One region of the Amphritea sp. GJ51-11 genome, then DNA from elsewhere that is predicted to be linked to it. Evidence: predicted binding sites of a transcription regulator. Region 1 holds the regulator's gene; each other region holds the start of a gene.
What was found. The regulator sigma-54, encoded in region 1, starts transcription at its own class of promoters, with help from an activator protein. The targets are predictions, from matches to a motif close to TGGCACNNNNNTTGCTNT.
Positions count from the first base shown of each region.

Region 2: glnK (P-II family nitrogen regulator) is a predicted target of sigma-54. The motif match lies at 3,808-3,825, and genes of this name have one in related genera.
Region 3: AC0L4K_RS05245 (ANTAR domain-containing response regulator) is a predicted target of sigma-54. The motif match lies at 4,454-4,471, and genes of this name have one in related genera.

Region 1 is NZ_CM147881.1:612,512-618,560, forward strand. Features, by position in the region: gene mgtE (magnesium transporter) at 1-967, opposite strand, end outside; gene AC0L4K_RS02645 (HPr family phosphocarrier protein) at 1,095-1,364, opposite strand; gene rapZ (RNase adapter RapZ) at 1,381-2,238, opposite strand; gene ptsN (PTS IIA-like nitrogen regulatory protein PtsN) at 2,243-2,686, opposite strand; gene hpf (ribosome hibernation promoting factor) at 2,711-3,001, opposite strand; gene AC0L4K_RS02665 (RNA polymerase factor sigma-54) at 3,062-4,573, opposite strand; gene lptB (LPS export ABC transporter ATP-binding protein) at 4,595-5,320, opposite strand; gene lptA (lipopolysaccharide transport periplasmic protein LptA) at 5,320-5,868, opposite strand; gene lptC (LPS export ABC transporter periplasmic protein LptC) at 5,858-6,049, opposite strand, start outside.
Region 2 is NZ_CM147881.1:4,138,478-4,144,526, reverse strand. Features, by position in the region: gene AC0L4K_RS18750 (hydrolase) at 1-189, opposite strand, end outside; gene AC0L4K_RS18745 (aspartate aminotransferase family protein) at 222-1,436, opposite strand; gene glnK (P-II family nitrogen regulator) at 1,564-1,902, opposite strand; gene AC0L4K_RS18735 (ammonium transporter) at 2,075-3,334, opposite strand; gene glnK (P-II family nitrogen regulator) at 3,388-3,726, opposite strand; gene AC0L4K_RS18725 (accessory factor UbiK family protein) at 4,065-4,325, shown strand; gene AC0L4K_RS18720 (EAL domain-containing protein) at 4,390-6,049, shown strand, end outside.
Region 3 is NZ_CM147881.1:1,202,040-1,208,088, forward strand. Features, by position in the region: gene AC0L4K_RS05230 (ABC transporter permease) at 1-824, opposite strand, end outside; partial or broken gene AC0L4K_RS05235 (CmpA/NrtA family ABC transporter substrate-binding protein) at 914-2,295, opposite strand; gene AC0L4K_RS05240 (CmpA/NrtA family ABC transporter substrate-binding protein) at 2,625-3,809, opposite strand; gene AC0L4K_RS05245 (ANTAR domain-containing response regulator) at 3,826-4,422, opposite strand; gene gltX (glutamate--tRNA ligase) at 4,742-6,049, shown strand, end outside.

The DNA.
Region 1 (6,049 bases):
CAATTGGCATTAATACGGCCAGCGCCACTACCTTGCCGATGGTTTCCTCGAACAGGCCGATGACCGCAGAGGCGAGAAAAGCGGTAATCAGATTAATACCTAGCCACACGGCACGGCGGCGGGTGGTTTTCATAATAGGCGCGAAGGTATCTTCATCTTCGTCCATACCCGCCATACTCATCAGCGAGTGGTCTGCATCTTCCCGGATAACATCGACCACGTCATCGATGGTGATACGTCCGAGTAGCTGATTGTCTTCGTCAACCACGGGTGCAGAGACCAAATCTTCCTGTTCGAATAGTTTGGCGACCAGTGTATCTTCCATATCCGCCGGGATAGGCGGTTTATCGGTGACCATCATCTCTCGTACGGTGCTGGATGGGTCGCTGACCAACATGCGCGTCAGAGGGAGGCTGCCGATATAGGTGTCTTTTCGGCTGACGACAAACAGGCTATCAGTCATATCCGGGAGTTCAGCGTGTCGTCGTAAATAACGCAGCGCCGCTTCAATCGTGATATCGGGCCGGATGGTGATGGTATCGGTGTTCATCAAACCGCCAGCGGTATCTTCCGGATAGGAGAGTACTTTTTCCAGTCGTTCGCGGTTTTGATGATCCATCGAGCGCAGCAGTTCGTGCATGACCGTTTCCGGTAGCTGCTGCATCATATCGGCTAGATCGTCGGGTTCGAGCGATTCAGAGATGGCTAGCACCTCTGAGGTATTCATCTTACTGAGGATCTCGGCTTTTACATCATCGCCGAGTTCCTGCAAAACATCCGCTTCGATGTCTTTATGGATCATGCTCCAAAGTAAGCGCCGTTCTTTAGGCGGTGACTTCTCGATTAGATGGGCGACTTCGGAGGGGCGTAGTGTTTTATTTAGGGTGTAACGTATCTGTCTGAAAGCACCTTCTTCAAGGGCTGTGTTCAGCTTATCCAGTTCACTTTCGTTTACATTGGCGTTCATGGCCGGACCCCGGTCAGACAGATAGAGACAGATTGCCTTGCAGTCAGTCAGTGATCACCGATAACTGCAGCATTAATCGTTGTGGGCATTATAGCGTATTGTTTTTAAACGAATAGAGGGAGGGCGGTTATTCTTCTTCATCAAACCGGTTGTTGATCAGTGCAACAATGGCATCCATCGCCTGTTGTTCGTCTTCACCGCTGGTAGAGATATTCAGCTCAGTGCCTTTACTGGCGGCTAACATCATGACCGACATAATGCTTTTGCCATCCACCTGTCGGCCATCTTTGGTGAGCTGGATATCGGCTGAGAAGGAGGTGGTTACATTGATCAGCTTTGCCGCCGCCCGGGCGTGCAGGCCCAGTTTGTTGATAATGGTGATCTTGGTTTCCAGCATTGATTAATACCTTTAATCAGTTCAGTTCGCGGTGGCGTATCTGGACATTATCCATAGTTGTTCGGAAATGACCAGCGAGACATTCGCTGATAAAAACAGAGCGGTGTTGACCTCCCGTACAGCCTATGCCAACACTGATATAACTGCGATTATTTTTTTCAAACAGTGGCAGCCACTTTTCTAGAAAAGCGGTGATGTCAGCGAGCATTTCTTGCACTTCAAGCTGTTGCTCGAGGAATTCTATGACCGGTTTGTCTTGGCCGCTATAACCTCGCAGGTGAGGCAGCCAGTATGGGTTAGGCAAACAGCGCACATCGAAGGTGAAGTCTACATCCAGCGGGATACCGTGCTTATAACCGAACGATTCGAATTGTAATGACAGTTCTTGCTCTTGTCGTTGGGCAATACGCAGTTTAATACTGTCTCTGAGTTCATAGAGTGACAGGTGGGTTGTATCAATACGGATATTGGCTAAATCGGATACCGGTTCGAGTAACTTTTTTTCATAGCTGATCGCCTGCTGTAAACCTTGGGAATCATTGGACAGGGGGTGCTTACGCCGAGTCGTACTGTAGCGTTTTAGCAGGGTTGTCTCTGAACTATCGAGGTAGAGTATTTCGCAGTCTAGTGCGTCTATTTCCCTCAGTTGTGTATAAATATCGGGAAACTGTTTCAGGTTGCTGTGTTGGTTACGGGCATCGATACTGACGGCAAGCTGATTAGGATGGTCTGGGTCGGATAAAATCTGATTGACCAAGTCAGGTAGCAGCGGGGCGGGAAGGTTGTCGATGCAGTAGAAGTTAACATCTTCCAGTGCTTGCAGGGCGGTTGATTTACCTGACCCTGAGCGGCCGCTGATGATAACTAGTTTCATCTGGCTAGACCTGCCTAGCTCCGGTGGCGACAGTGAAGAGTTCTTCAGCTGAGCCCGCGTTTCTAAGTTGCTGACGGAAGGATGCCTGACTGAATAGCTCGGCAAGATTACCCAGCGTTTGTAGATGTTGATCACAGGCTTCGGAGGGCACCACCAGAACGAAGAGTAAGTCGACCGGGCTGCCATCAATGGCATCGAAGTCGATCGGTTCTTTTAACTGAATAAGTAGCGCAGTGGCTTTCTCACACTCATCCAGACGACAATGGGGAATGGCCACGCCTTCACCGATGCCTGTACTGCCGAGTCTTTCACGGCCAAGTAGGCCAGCAAAGATCGTTTCAGTTTCAAGCTCAGGGTGCAGATCGGAAATCTGTTGGCTGGCAATTTCGAGGATACGTTTTTTACTACCCCCTCTAGAGCACAGAGTACTCCAGAGGGCGCTAATAATTCTGAAATTAGCATCGTATAATAGTTACTTGTGAGTTTTCATCTTTTCTTTGTGTTTAATGATCTGACGGTCAAGCTTGTCGATCAACCCATCGATGGCGGCGTACATATCTTCTTGTTCGTCGGAAGCAAACAGCTGACCACCGGCTACGTGAATTTCACCATCAGCTTTTTGGCGCGTCTTCTCAACGCTTAGAGTTACCTGTGCATTGGTGATGTTATCGAAATGCCGCTCCAGCTTCTCAAATTTATTCTGAACATACTCATTCAGGGAATCAGTCAATTCTACGTGGTGACCGGTAATATTGATCTGCATGGTAATCTCCTAGTGTTATTGTACCGGGTTGCCGCCCGGTTCCCATGATAAAAAAAGTCATTAAACTAAACGTTTTCGTTCATTAGAAGGTGGAATGCTAAGCGATTCTCTATATTTTGCAATGGTTCTTCGCGCAACATTGATACCTTGTTCCTCAAGCAGTTGGGCAATCTTGTTATCGCTTAAGGGTTTTGTTGGACTTTCAGCGACCACCAATTTCTTGATGAGCGCCCGAATAGCGGTCGATGAGCAGGTGCCACCGTTCACTGTAGTGACATGGCTGGAGAAAAAATACTTCAGCTCAAATATACCCCTTGGGGTATGCATATATTTCTGGGTGGTCACCCGAGAGATGGTCGATTCGTGCATTTCGACCGCCTCAGCGATATCGTGCAGCACCATCGGACGCATCGCCTCATCGCCATGCTCTAGAAAACCTTCTTGGCGGTGTACAATTTCACGGGTGACCTTCATTAAGGTATCGTTCCGGCTTAATAAGCTTTTGATAAACCAGCGAGCTTCTTGTAGATGGTTTTTCAGATAGGTGTTGTCAGGGCTGGTATCAGCGCGTCGGATCAAATCTGCATAGCCATCATTAATGCGTAGTTTAGGCGCAACTTCCGGATTCAGGCTTACCTGCCAGACACCTTTTTCTTTGTAAACCAGCACATCGGGAATAACATATTCCGATTGCGAGCTAGTGATCATTGAGCCGGGTTTAGGGTTCAGGGTGCGGATCAGGTTGATCGCCTGTAGTAACTGTGGCTCTCGCATCCGGGCTTTGCGCATCAGCTGTTTGTAGTCATGATTACCCAGTAAGTGGATATATTGAGTGACTAGTTTTAGCGCTTCGTTGCGATATTCGGTGTCATTGGGTAGTTGCTGTAGCTGAATGGCTAGGCACTCGCTTAGATCGCGTGCGGCTACGCCGGGTGGATCAAACTGTTGGATGCGTCGCAGTACCGCTTCGATTTCATCCAGTTCAATGCCGTTAAGTTGCTCATCATCCTGCTGATGGAAATATTCCAGGATTGAATCGAGTTCAACGTTGAGATAACCGTCAACATTAATGCCGTCAATAATATTGGTGGCGATCAGTTCGTCGATGGGACTCATCGGCGTGAGGTTTAATTGCCAGTTCAGGTGATCTTGCAGGGTTTCATCCGCAGTGTCATTCGACTCCATCTCCATATCGGAGAAATCATGGGATGATGAAGATGAACTAGAGACCGTCTGATAAGTGTCTTCCCAATTACTATCGGTCGATAGTTCATTGGGAATATCTTCATTCCAGTCGCTATCGGTGGCTTGAATCTCTTCAGACTCGGTGGTTTTGGCCGATGCTGAGACGGATTCATGATTGCTGACTTCTGCATCAGAGCTCGCTTGCTCGGCGGCATTATCTGAAGCGCTATCCTCTTCCGTTACTTCTAGCATCGGGTTCGATTCTAGTGCTTCCTGAATCTCCTGTTGCAGATCAAGCGTCGATAATTGCAGCAAGCGAATCGCCTGCTGTAATTGTGGGGTCATGGTCAGATGCTGACCCATTTTTAGTTGTAACGCTTGTTTCATAGAGAGTCGCTTATATACCTGTTACAGCTTGAATTGCTCACCGAGATAGGCTTCCCTGACCTGCTGGTTGGCAAGAATATCCTCTGGCGATCCTTCTGCAAGAATATAACCTTCACTGACGATGTAAGCTTGTTCGCAAATATCCAGTGTTTCGCGAACATTGTGATCGGTGATTAAGACGCCAATCCCCTTACTTTGTAAGTGCTTTACGGTTTGTTTTATATCACTGACTGAAATTGGGTCAACACCGGCAAAGGGCTCATCTAACAAGATAAAAGTGGGCTCAGTTGCCAGTGCGCGGGCAATTTCAACCCGTCGCCGTTCTCCACCGGAGAGGCTCATTCCCAAACTTTTCGTTAGATGGGAGATATGAAACTCTTCCAGTAGTTCGTCTAATTTTTGTTTACGCTCAGTCCGGCTCAACTCTTTACGGGTTTCCAGAATAGCCATCAGGTTATCATGGACGCTGAGTTTTCGGAAAATGGAGGCTTCTTGTGGCAGGTAACCAATACCTTTTCGCGCTCGGCCGTGCATCGGCTCTTTGGTTAAGTCCAATTGATCAATTTTGATCCGGCCTTTGTCGGCTTCCACTAGCCCAACAATCATGTAAAAACAGGTTGTCTTACCCGCCCCGTTAGGCCCCAATAAACCAACGATCTGGCCGCTATCGACGCTCATCGAGACATCTTTTACAACTGCGCGGCCTTTATAGCTCTTTGCTAGGTTGAGTGCTTCTAGTCGACTCATTAGTTGTTGAGTTCCCCAGTAGCTGTAGTTTCAGATTCATCCAACGGTGTTGCTTTAGGCTGAATGACAATCTGTACACGTTCGCCGTTAGCGCTCTCATCCCTGAATGCATTTACTGTGCTTTTCTTCATATTGTAAACAATTCGGTTACCGCTAAATACATCAGCCCCTTGCGAGACTTTTGCCTGGCCGGAGATGGTTAGCTCTTTTGTACGAATATTGTAATCGAGAACCTCACCGTATGCATGGGTTACCTCTTGGTCGGCGGCAGAGCGTTGTTGGAACTCGGCGGGGCGTCCTTTGGCAATAATCATGCTGATGGTGTTGTTGGTTTGTCTTAGTTCTATGCTATCACCGCTGACTTTCATGCTGCCCTGTGTCAACAATACATCGCCTTTGTAGAGAGTGATGCCGGTTTGATCATTACGCGTCGCGCTGTCTGCTGTGATGTGAATTGCTTTGTTGGCATCACCGGGTAGAGCCATTGCCACCGGTTGCCAGCTGAGCAGGACCACGCATAAGGCTTTGCTTATACGGTTAATTAACATGATATACCCCGGTAACGTCTGACAGGAGGTTAAGAATGCCACTGTCGGTGTCGATTGTCATGCCCACGCTGGTGGTTGTGCCCGAAGGGCTTGTGATAGTCACCAGCTTATCGGTCTTGGCAATATTGTCTTGTGGCTGAATAATTAATGTTTCGGTACGTAGGCTGTTTGCCACTGCCAT
Region 2 (6,049 bases), 1.2 Mb from region 1:
GCTAATCTGCTGATGGTCGCAATCTAATTGTTGGCAGAAGCGTTGACTCAATAGCTGCCCAACTTGGTCCACTCCGGCAGGGTTAAGGGTGTGAGAATTGATCTGCGCCAGCTCAATGAGCGACGCGGTTAATGCCGGTTGCTGTTGTGTTAATGGCTGTATCAGAGAGCTGAGTCGGGTATTCATCATCGTTACCTGATCGGGGCTGTCAGTGAGTCGGTTTAATAACCTACTTTCATGGCTAGCATTGCTTGGGCCAATTGTTTTAGGCCGTTGCTGATATCGGGATAGGGAATGATAAGCGAAGGGGTTAGCCGCACCACATTAGGCCCAGCGGTGAGGATAAGCACTCCTTGCTCTTCTGCGAGTGTTAGCAAATCCCGGGCTCTACCATGCCAAGTTTGTTTCAGCTCACAACCGATGAGTAAGCCTTCTGCGCGAATATCTTGGAACAGCCCGATTTTGTTATTCAACTGCTGCAGGCCATTAGCAAATAGTTGCTGTCGTTGCTTTACCCCCTCTAACAGGGTGGGGTTATTAATGAGCTCCAATGCTTTAGACGCGACGGCGCAGGCCAGCGGGTTACCGCCATAGGTGCTTCCATGGGTACCAACGGTAAAACTGGCGGCGATTTCTCGGGTGGTGAGCATCGCCGCGATAGGGAAGCCGGCGCCTAATGCTTTGGCAGAGGTGAGGATGTCGGGTGTAACGTTATAACCCTGATAGGCAAATAGTTCGCCAGTACGGCCCATGCCGGTTTGAATCTCATCAAAAATCAACAGCGCGTTATGTTGGGAGCAGAGTGTCCGTAAGCCTTCGAGAAAAGCCGGCTGAGCCCGGATAATTCCACCTTCACCTTGAATCGGTTCGACAATCACGGCGCAGGTTTTTTCTGATATGTGGGCATTAAGTGCGGCGAGGCCATTGAAGGGGAGGTGGGTAATATCCCCCGGGAGAGGCTCGAAGCCTTCGGTATATTTCGCTTGTCCCCCAGCGGTGACGGTAAACAGAGTGCGACCGTGAAAGCTGTTGTCGAATGCAATGATGTTGGTTTTATCGCGACTAAAGTGCTGTTTGGCGTAGATGCGGGCCAATTTTAGCGCGGCTTCATTGGCTTCCGCCCCTGAGTTGGCAAATAGAATCTGCTCGGCGAAGGTAGCATCGCATAGCTGCTGGGCGAGTGTTAGTGCGGGTTCATTGGTCCATACATTGCTCAGGTGCCAGAGAGCTTGGCCCTGCTGTTGTAATGTTTTCACTATTTCCGGGTGGCAATGGCCTAACGCGTTAACTGCGATACCGCCGGCGAAATCGATGTACTCTTTGCCGGCTTGGTCCCAAACCCGTGAACCGACGCCTTTAACCGGAATCATCTGGCTTGGCGAATAGTTGGGCACCATCACATCAGCAAACATTTTACGGTTAATCATTGTATCCATCCCCCTCGCTTGTCAGAGACTTGCCTTTCAGTTTAGACGCTGGCGGCGAATGGGGCGGAAATTTTATTTTTCAGACGTAAAAAAGGCACTCAATGAGTGCCTTTAAAAAATCATATTATCGGGTGGTTTAAAGCGCGTCAGTACCGGTTTCACCTGTACGGATACGGATCGCTTGCTCAAGAGGTGTGACAAAAATTTTGCCATCACCAATTTTGCCGGTATTGGCGGTTGAGGCGATCGCTTCAATTACTTGATCAACCAAGTCATCCGCGATAGCCGCTTCAATTTTCACTTTAGGGAGAAAATCTACAACGTACTCTGCGCCGCGGTAAAGCTCGGTATGCCCCTTTTGACGTCCAAAGCCTTTTACTTCTGTGACAGTGACACCCTGAATGCCAATTTCTGACAGGGCTTCACGTACATCATCCAGTTTGAACGGTTTTATTACCGCACTTACCAGTTTCATCATTTATATCCTCGCTTGGATCTGTTGTTCTGACAGGGTATTCCTGCAGGCCTCAGACGGTTGGAGATCAATCTTGGGCCTAGTATACCCAGAATCAATAAGTTAATAAAACGTCAGAAGGGGAGCCGAGGCTCCCCTTATACCGTATTGTTTTTATTTTCGACCGTCGGTTTTATTTACCGTTGGTAAATTCAGGGTAAGCTTCCATACCGCATTCAGCGATATCGACACCTTCATACTCTTCTTCTTCAGTCACACGCAGACCGATAACCGCTTTAATGATGGCCCAAACGATCAGGCTGGTACCGAATACCCAGGCAAAGATAGTGGCTGCGCCGATCAACTGACCGCTGAAGCTTGAATCACCATTGGTGACAGGTACTAGCAGCAGACCCAGTAGACCACAAACACCGTGAACAGAGATGGCACCTACAGGATCATCGATGCGCAGTTTATCCAGAGTAATGATAGCGAACACAACCAGTACACCACCGATCGCGCCAAACAGCGTTGCTTGCAGTGCGGTTGGGGTAGAAGGCTCAGCAGTGATAGCCACCAAACCGGCTAACGCGCCGTTCAGTAGCATGGTCAAATCTGCTTTACCGAACAGTAGGCGAGCGGTAATCAGTGCTGCAATAGCACCACCGGCAGCAGCAGTATTGGTGTTAAGGAATACCATGGCAACAGAGTGTGCACTAGCGACATCACCGAGTTTCAGTACAGAACCACCGTTGAAACCGAACCAACCCATCCACAAGATGAATGTACCCAGTGTCGCTAATGGTAGGTTGGCACCAGGGATAGCACTCACGCCGTTAGCAGTATATTTGCCTTTACGAGCGCCTAGCAGTAGTACACCAGCAAGCGCTGCAGCAGCACCGGCCATGTGAACGATACCAGAACCGGCAAAGTCAGAGAAACCAAGGTCACCTAGGTTGTACATGCCGAAAACGTCATCGCCGTTCCAAGTCCATGCACCTTCCATAGGGTAGATGACACCGGTCATGACCACTGCGAATGCGAGGAAAGCCCAGAGCTTCATACGCTCGGCAACCGCACCAGAGACAATCGACATTGCGGTAGCAACAAATACCACCTGGAAGAAGAAGTCAGAAGCACTGGAGTATACTGCGCCGCCATCAAAACCTTCTTCAGCTGAGTCAGCTAATACTTGAGTGACATCAACTTCTTCAATGCCGCTCAGGAAGATACCGCCGCCGTACATCAGTTCATAACCGCAGACCAAGTACATGATACAAGCGATAGCAAACAAGGCTACGTTTTTGGTAAGGATCTCAGTGGTGTTCTTCGAACGTACTAGACCGGCTTCGAGCATGGCGAAACCTGCCGCCATCCACATAACTAATGCACCACACACCAAGAAATAAAAGGTGTCCATTGCATATTGTAATTCAAAAATTTGGTTTTCCATCACTTCCCCCTGAAGCCTATGCTTAGAGTTGTTTTCGGTTGTAAAAAGGTTGCTTACAGAGCGCTGTTGCCTGTTTCACCGGTACGAATCCGGATCACTTCTTCAACTGGCATAACGAAAATCTTACCGTCGCCGATTTTTCCGGTTTGCGCCGTTTTGCTAATCGCTTCAACTACCTGATCAACGATGCCGTCCTCCACAGCCGCGTCGACCTTTACTTTGGGCAGAAAATCGACAACATATTCTGCGCCACGGTAGAGTTCTGTATGACCTTTCTGACGGCCGAAGCCTTTCACCTCGGTGACAGTAATACCCTGTACGCCGATTTCGGAAAGTGCTTCACGCACGTCATCCAGTTTGAATGGTTTGATAATTGCTGAGATGAGTTTCATGGGATCTGATCTCCACTAAATAAAACTGTTGTAAAGTGCCACGTTGGTTATCAACGTAGCGATAAACGGTATGGCTGATACAAAGCACTGCACGTGCCATAAATTTAAATACCTATGTAAAACAATGTATTAGTTGTTATTTGTTTGAGTCTGGCCGGTTTTTCCGGAGGAATGTAGTATTTATTGAGGAGGTGCTGGTGCACAATTGTTGTGCAGGCCCTGTTTTGGTGCGTAAGTGCGAAAAATCAATCTTTAGAAAGCGGAGAGTCGGCTAATTTTCCGTTTATTGTTATAGTGTTATGACGATAATCAGCAGATACTATGTGGACATATAAAATATGATTAATCATAAAATACTGGAAGGTATCAGTGAGCAGATCGGGCAGTTATTCGAGCAAACCCGACAAAGTTCCGCTGAATCAGAACGGCAGCAACAGCTTCATGCGCTATTGCAGGGCGCGTTCAACCGGATGGACCTGGTCACCCGTGAAGAGTTTGACGCCCAAAGTGCGGTGTTAGCTCGAAGTCGCGCTAAACTAGAGCAGTTACAGTCAGAGATTGAGCGACTGGAACAGCAGTTAAATCAAGCCGGCGGTTAAATCCACTCGTCTCAATCACATACGTTTAAGCCACTATATTATCGCGCCGCTTTAAGGAGTCTTTATGCATCTGCCCATGTATGCCTGCATCTTGCCTGATCTCAGTTATCAGTTTGCTACTCAGGAATACACCGGCATGGTGGGGTGGCAGGGAGAGCTGAATGGCGTTCCCTTGGCTCGAGTGCATGGGGAAGAAAGCCTCTTTGAACTCCAGCATGGCATGATGTTGGCGCGTTCTCAAGGCACGGCCACACTCTCGTGGCAGCCGTTTGTTGAAGATGCTGGGTTATGGTTACAGCTAGAAATTTGCTGGAACTCGGTGGCTGAGCTGTTTATCGTTAATGCGATGCGCACGGGTCAAGCCGCCGGGCGGATGTTTGCTCAGCACCCGGAACAGGGGTTGTTCGACTATACCCCGCAGGCGGTTATGCTGCTGGATGAAGATAACCGTATCTATCGCGTGAATGCGAGCTTTTCTGAAATTAGCGGCTACGCCTTTGAGGATGTTGTTGGTCAAGGCCCTGGTATTGTCACGAACCGGAATATCGCCGCAGAAATGTTTGACCATCTGTGGCAGCAACTGATGTTGAAAGGTTATTGGGAAGGTGAGTTATGGAACCGCCACAAAGATGGTCATAGCTATCCCGCTTGGTACAGTCTGATGGCCCAGCGAGATGAAAGTGGTGAGATCGATGGTTTTGTGGCTCAGTTTTCCGATATCAGTAGCGCTTATGGTGATCAAAGCCGCTTTAGTCATGTTAGTTATGATTCTCTGACCGGCTTGCCAGATGAATATATGTTGCTTGAACGGCTTAATCAGCAGTTATTGCGCGATAGTCTGGGGCATCGAGGGCGAGGCATTATCCTCTTACAACTGCAGGTGGCCGAGGAGGACCGCGAATCGTTGACGGCGGCGATTGCGGCTAAGTTGAGCGCTCAGGTGCGAGAGGGCGATCTGTTGGCGATAGATCAGGAGCGCAACTTTGTGTTTGTGCTGGATGATTGCTCGGATGAAATGGTGCTTGAGCAGTTTGCGGAACGTATGTCGGGAGTGCTGCTCGAACGAGTTGATGAAACAGAACAACCGGCATTGGCAGATTACGCTATGGGTGGTGTCTTGGCGGAGGGCGGCAGTCTGAGTGCTGAATTAATGCTTGATCGGGCGCGATTGGTATTACGTACCCCCGATAGCCATAACGGCTTTCGGATGTATGATGCCACCTTGGGCAGTGGTACGGTGTTCAGTCGGGAGACCCTGAGCCAGGGAGTGGCCGATGGTTGGTTGCAACTGCGCTTTAATCCGTTTTATTCGCTTCAGGGGCATCACCTTGTGGCCGCCGATGTTGCGCTAACGATGAATCATCCGACGCAGGGTATTTTGACCCCCGAGCAGTTTATCCCGCAGTTGTCCCGCTATGGTTTGTTACATGATTACCATGAACAGCTAGAACAGCAGTTGTTACCCTTGATCAGCCTTTGGCATCGTTTTGAACCCTTTAATCATCTCTGTCTTCGGTTGCAAGATGAAGAACTCTTTTCAGCTGATGTTATCGCCCAGATCATTCGCCAGATGGTCAAAGCAGAGATTCCACCCCAGCGGCTGATGATCAGCTTAAGTTATGAACAGTTACAACTCTTTCCCGAAGAGGTGGACGAGTTTAAAGCGCTGGGGGTGTTGATTTTACTCGACCCGCAGCAGCACCCGCTCGATCGATTGCCTGCCC
Region 3 (6,049 bases), 590 kb from region 1:
CCTAGCCCTGGGTTTTGTGCCAGCATCTCGGCAGCGATTAACACCATCCAAGCGATACCCAATGAGAGCCGAAGACCGGTGAAGATCATTGGAATAGCCGAAGGGATAACAATCTTGATGACGTGTGTTAACCAAGAGAGTCGCAGCACCTTGCTGACATTGTTGAGGTCGGCGCTGATCGTCGATACGCCAACCGCGGTGTTGAGCAGCGTTGGCCAGAGACAGCAGAGGGAGACGGTGATGAGTGAGGTGACAAAGGATTTGGCAAACATCGGCTCATCACTGACATACACGGCACTGACCACCATGGTCACTAACGGTAGCCAGGCTAAGGGGGAGACCGGTTTGAATAATTGAATGACTGGATTAAAGGCACTATAGAGGGTTTTGTTGAGACCGATAACAATCCCTGCCGGAATGGCAATCAGCGAGGCGGCAAAGAAGCCGGCTAATACGGTGATCAGGCTTGTGCCGATTTGATCGATAAAGGTGGGTTTGCCGGTGTAGGGGCGAGTTTTAACCACGGCGTCGGGGTTCTTTTCCAATTTTTTGGCATTACGAACATCTTGGCGCTGATGGAAAGCCACCTCTTTTTGCCGTTCGCGATTATGCTCTGATAATAGATTGAGGCTTTGCTCATAAACCTGTGTGGGACCGGGAAATTCACCTAACGAGGTGTGGATATTGCGGGCGGCGATATTCCAGATAAACAGAAAGATCAAAATACCGCTCAAGGGAACCACTAGGGCTTTGACTAGCTGGGCTAGGCTTAGCTTTTCGGGCAAGCCCAGTGGTTTTAATAGTTTTAATGCGATGCTGCTCATAGTCAATCTCCAATGGGGTGCCCATAGGCCACCCTTTGGTTTTCTATCGGTTTTGGCTGGGCGCTGCGGTGTTGATGCAGCGCTACAGATTAAATTTCACTGTCGGGTTTTAGACCGATTTTAAACTTCGTCAGATATTGGTTAGGTTGTGTGCCATCGTAGGTGATGTTATCGATAAAGTGCGTTTGCGGTGGTTTGAAGCCAGATTCAGACGTGAAATCAGGGAATTCATTGCTGGCGATCTTGCCTTCTGCGATTAGCTCGTTAGCGGCTTGGGCATAGATATCCGGACGATAAACCTTTTTCGCGGTGTCCATAAACCACTCATCCGATTTAGGCTCGGCGATCTGTCCCCAGCGGCGCATCTGGGTGAGATACCAGATAGCATCGGAATAATAGGGGTAGGTGGCGTTGTGGCGGAAGAATACGTTGAAGTCGGGTACTTCGCGCTTATCGCCTTTTTCGTATTCAAAGGTGCCGGTCATTGAGTTGGCAATAACATCGTAATCGGCACCAACATATTCCGGCCGAGAGAGAATCTCTACTGCCTCTTTTCGATTACCGTTATTGTTGTCATCCAGCCACTTGGCGGCTCTAATCATCGCTTTTACAACGCGGATATGGGTGTTGGGGTATTTATCGGCCCAGCCTTTAGAAACACCGAAAACTTTCTCGGGGTTGTCTTTCCATATTTCATAATCGGTCACGACCGGGACACCGATCCCTTTAAATACTGCTTGTTGGTTCCACGGCTCACCGACGCAGTAGCCATAGATCGTACCGGCTTCCATGGTGGCGGGCATCTGTGGGGGGGCGTCACAGAGAGCAGGGCATCGGCATCGATCTGGCCCGATGAGTCGCCTTTATGGGGGGCGTAATATCCGGGGTGAATACCGCCGGCGGCGAGCCAGTAGCGTAGCTCGTAGTTGTGAGTCGACACGGGGAATACCATGCCCATATTGAACGGCTTGCCTTGTTCTTTATAAGCATCGACAACCGGCTTTAGCGCATCGGCCTTAATCGGGTGAATCGGTTTGCCCTCGGCGTCTTTGTCAATATAGGGCTTCATCTGTTTCCAGATATCGTTAGAGACTGTGATGGCATTACCGTTAAGGTCCATACTGAACGCGGTAATAATATGTGCCTGGGTGCCAAAACCGATGGTGGCACCTAATGGTTGCCCTGCCAGCATGTGGGCACCATCCAGCTGACCATCGATCACCCGATCGAGCAGTACTTTCCAATTCGCCTGGGCTTCGAGTTGCACATACAGCCCCTCATCTTCGAAGTAGCCTTTCTCATAAGCCACCGCTAATGGTGCCATATCTGTCAGCTTGATAAAGCCAAACTTGAGATCCTCTTTCTCCGGTTCACCGACAGCGGCCTGTGCAGCGCTCAGCGTTAGCAGGCTGCCGATCGCCACTGCGCCGAATGTTTTGACTGCGTTTTGTAGCAGTGTGCGGCGTCCCATCATGTTAGAAAGCAGAGTGTGAGTCATGTTTGTGGCTCCTGAGTTTACAAAAACGAGTCAAAAAAAAACGCCTGCCCCTTCCGATAAAGCTATCAGTAAGAGCAGACGTCGTTGTCATGTGTGAAACCAAGCTAGGTGGTTTCAAGTATTTATATTTATTGCGTTAGATATAGCAGGTGCTGTGCCATGTTTTTAAAAACTATTTATTATCAGTATCTTAGTGGTTTTTGGTGTTTTTATAAGATCCTTGGAAGATATAAATCGCACTTAAACGGTGCTGATAATGCTTTTTAGCACCCAAACAGCGCCAATTGAACATGGCTCTAAGCTCAAGGACTGTTTGGATCAAAGGTGCCACCGTTAAAAAATAGGTCACTGCCCATGGTGACAACCCCCGCGGTACCTTGTAACACCCAGTCGTTGTCGTGAAAGCCCTCCGGTTTAAAGTCGATTGTCGGATGGGAGATACGCATTTTATCCGCCACGTTGCGGTATAAATCGGGTCGATAAACCTGACAGGCGATCTGTTTTAAATCGGCTTGAGGCTCTATTAACTGCTGCCATTGGCGCATCTGCTTGAGGAACCAAAGTGCATGGGAGCGCCATGGATAACTGGCAGCATAACGGTAAAAGTGGCGGTTACCCTGCTTCAGTTTTGGCTGAGATAGCATCGATAGCGCGGGGCCTAAATAGGCGTTGCCGAGTAAAATATCCAATGCCTCGTCACTATTTTGCGGCTTATCGAGCCATTCTGAGGCGCGAATAAGCGCGCAGATCAGTGCCTGATGGGTGGCGGGGTGGGCGTCATGCCAGCTTTCTAACACGGCGAAAACTTTGTCAGGGCAGTTATTCCAGATCTGATAACCGGAGATGACCGGGCTACCGATGCCCATCTCTTGAGCAACGGAGTTCCAAGGCTCGCCAGCACAATAACCATCGATTAAGCCCTTCTTCATGGTCACTGCCATCTGTGGCGGCGGCACAACTGTTAGATTGATATCGTTATCGGGATCAATACCCGCCGCGCTGAGCCAGTAACGCAGTAGATAGCTGTGTGCCGAATAGGTATATACCATTGCGAGTGTTATTTTGGGCCGGCCACTGGCTTTACGGAACGCTACCAGTTGTTTTAACCCTGCAGCCGAACTGTCTCCCGGTGAGTGACCAAGTTCATCAATTTCGGCCAATAGTTCACGGGATAGGGTGATAGCGTTTCCGTTTAAACCAATACTAAACGCCGTGATCATAGGCACTTTAGGTGACCCTAGCCCGAGAGTGGATGCCAGCGGGATACCGGCAAGCATCTGCGCACCATCTAAAAGTCCTAACATCACTTTATCGCGTATTGAAGCCCACGAGCCTTCGCGGCTTAACTGCACGTTGAGCCCTGATTCACTGAAAAAACCTTTCTCTTTTGCAATGACCAGTGGTGCGCAATCCATCAGTGGTAGAAAGCCCAAGGTCAGATCGGCTTTTTCCGGTGAGTCTAATGTTGGGCTGTGTATTAATGTCATAATGGTTTGCCCTTGCTTAACTCAGCATCTCGAGTACTGAAATTATATTTTTAGCTATCTGTGTCATGGTTTTACCCTGATCCATGGCCATCTTACGCATGGCACTGTACGCCTGATCTTCAGTGCATTTTTGGTGCTTCATAATCAGGCGCTTAGCTTGTTCTAGTTGTTTTCGATCTTCTAGTTCACTGCGGACATCATGGAGTTCGTTGCGCAGGGCTTGAAACTCTCTAAAACGGGCCGCCGCGACATCCATAATTGACTGAATTCGCTCGGGACTCATGCCATCGACGACGTAAGCGCTAACACCTGCTTTAATCGCTTTTTGAATCGTCTGGCTGTCGCCTGATTCGGCAAACATCACCACGGGGCGGGGGATATGGCTATTGAGAGTGGCCATATGTTCCAGCACGTCACGGTCGGGGGAATCTAGCTCGATAATAATGATATCCGGACGGATCTGCTCCACCCGGGCGATCAGCCCTTCGGTATCATGTAGGCGACTGACAACGTCATAGCCTTGATCGGTCAGCGCCTGTTCCAGCAGGGCCGAGCGAGCGGTGTCCTTATCAATTACCAATACCCGTTCGGGCTGTGATTGCGTTATGGTCATAGGGATTTTTCTTATTAAAGTTACTCATGGTACTGCACGTAGCGTGCCAGCCTTTGGTGCAGTCGCCCTAAGAGCATCGTTAATATTGTTAAATAGGCGGCCATATCCTGATGTCATAGCGTTTGGTCGTGAACACAGGGTAGGGCCTGGATAACATGGGGGGTGTTGATGTGGATGATATTTGCACTTTTATGGTGCGGTTAAGTGCGAGAGTAAGGAGGCAAGTCAGCCGTGATTGTGATTACGGTAGGCGCTTATCGGTCAAGCAGGTATAATGCCGGGCAATTTCCCCTAAATCAGTCTGGATGCATATTTTCTGATGACCGTACGTACTCGTATCGCACCGTCTCCAACCGGTGATCCGCACGTAGGCACCGCCTACATCGCTCTGTTCAATATGGCTTTCGCCCGTCAGCACGGAGGAGAGTTTATCCTGCGTATTGAGGATACCGATCAGACCCGTAGCACCGCTGAATCAGAACAGATGATTCTTGATTCACTGCGCTGGCTGGGCCTTGAGTGGGCGGAAGGCCCGGATAAGCCTGGTCCTTTTGGTCCTTACCGTCAAAGCGAGCGAGGCGATATCTATCAACAGCATACCCAGATTCTGCTCGATAAGGGACATGCGTTCAAATGTTACCGCACCTCTGCGGAGCTGGATGAACTGCGTAACGAACGTCGCGCACAGGGTTTGCAAAGTGCACTGAAAGAGAGTGATCTAGCGCTACCGGCTGAAGAAGTGGCTAAACGCGAAGCGGCGGGCGAACCTTATGTCGTGCGTATGAAGGTGCCGGAAGAGGGCGTCTGCGTCTTTGACGATATGCTGCGCGGTAGTATCGAAGTGGATTGGGCGCAGGTCGATTGCCAGATTCTGATGAAATCTGACGGCATGCCAACTTATCACCTCGCCAACGTAGTGGATGATCACCTGATGGAGATCACTCATGTATTACGAGGTGAAGAGTGGATCAACTCCGCGCCGAAGCACCAGTTGCTGTATAGCTACTTCGGTTGGGATATGCCTAAACTGTGTCATATGCCACTGCTGCGTAACCCGGATAAATCAAAGTTGTCTAAGCGTAAGAACCCAACCAGTATCATTTACTATCAGCGTATGGGTTATATGGCCGAAGCACTGCTGAACTACCTCGCCCGCATGGGTTGGTCGATGCCGGATGAGCGGGAAAAATTCAGCCTCGAGGAGATGATCGAGCACTTCGATATCAATCGTGTATCACTGGGTGGTCCGATCTTCGATCAGGAAAAACTCAGTTGGTTGAACGGTCTGTGGATTCGTGAAGAACTGTCGGATGAACAGTTTGCCGCTGCGTTCCAACAGTGGGCGCTGAATCCTGAATACCTAATGCAGATTATTCCGTTGATTAAGCAGCGTATCGAAAAGTTCTCGGATGTCGCGCCGGTTGCAAGCTTCTTATTGTCCGGTATGTTACCGATCACCGAAGAGAGCTTTGCTCATAAGAGCCTGCAGAAAGACGATATCCGACGTATTCTGCAATTCGCATCGTGGATGCTCGACACCGAGCAGAACTGGAATAAAGATCACCTGTTCGCTCAGTTTAAAGCGCTAGGTGATGCGATGGGCTATAAAGTCCGTGACTTCCTATTC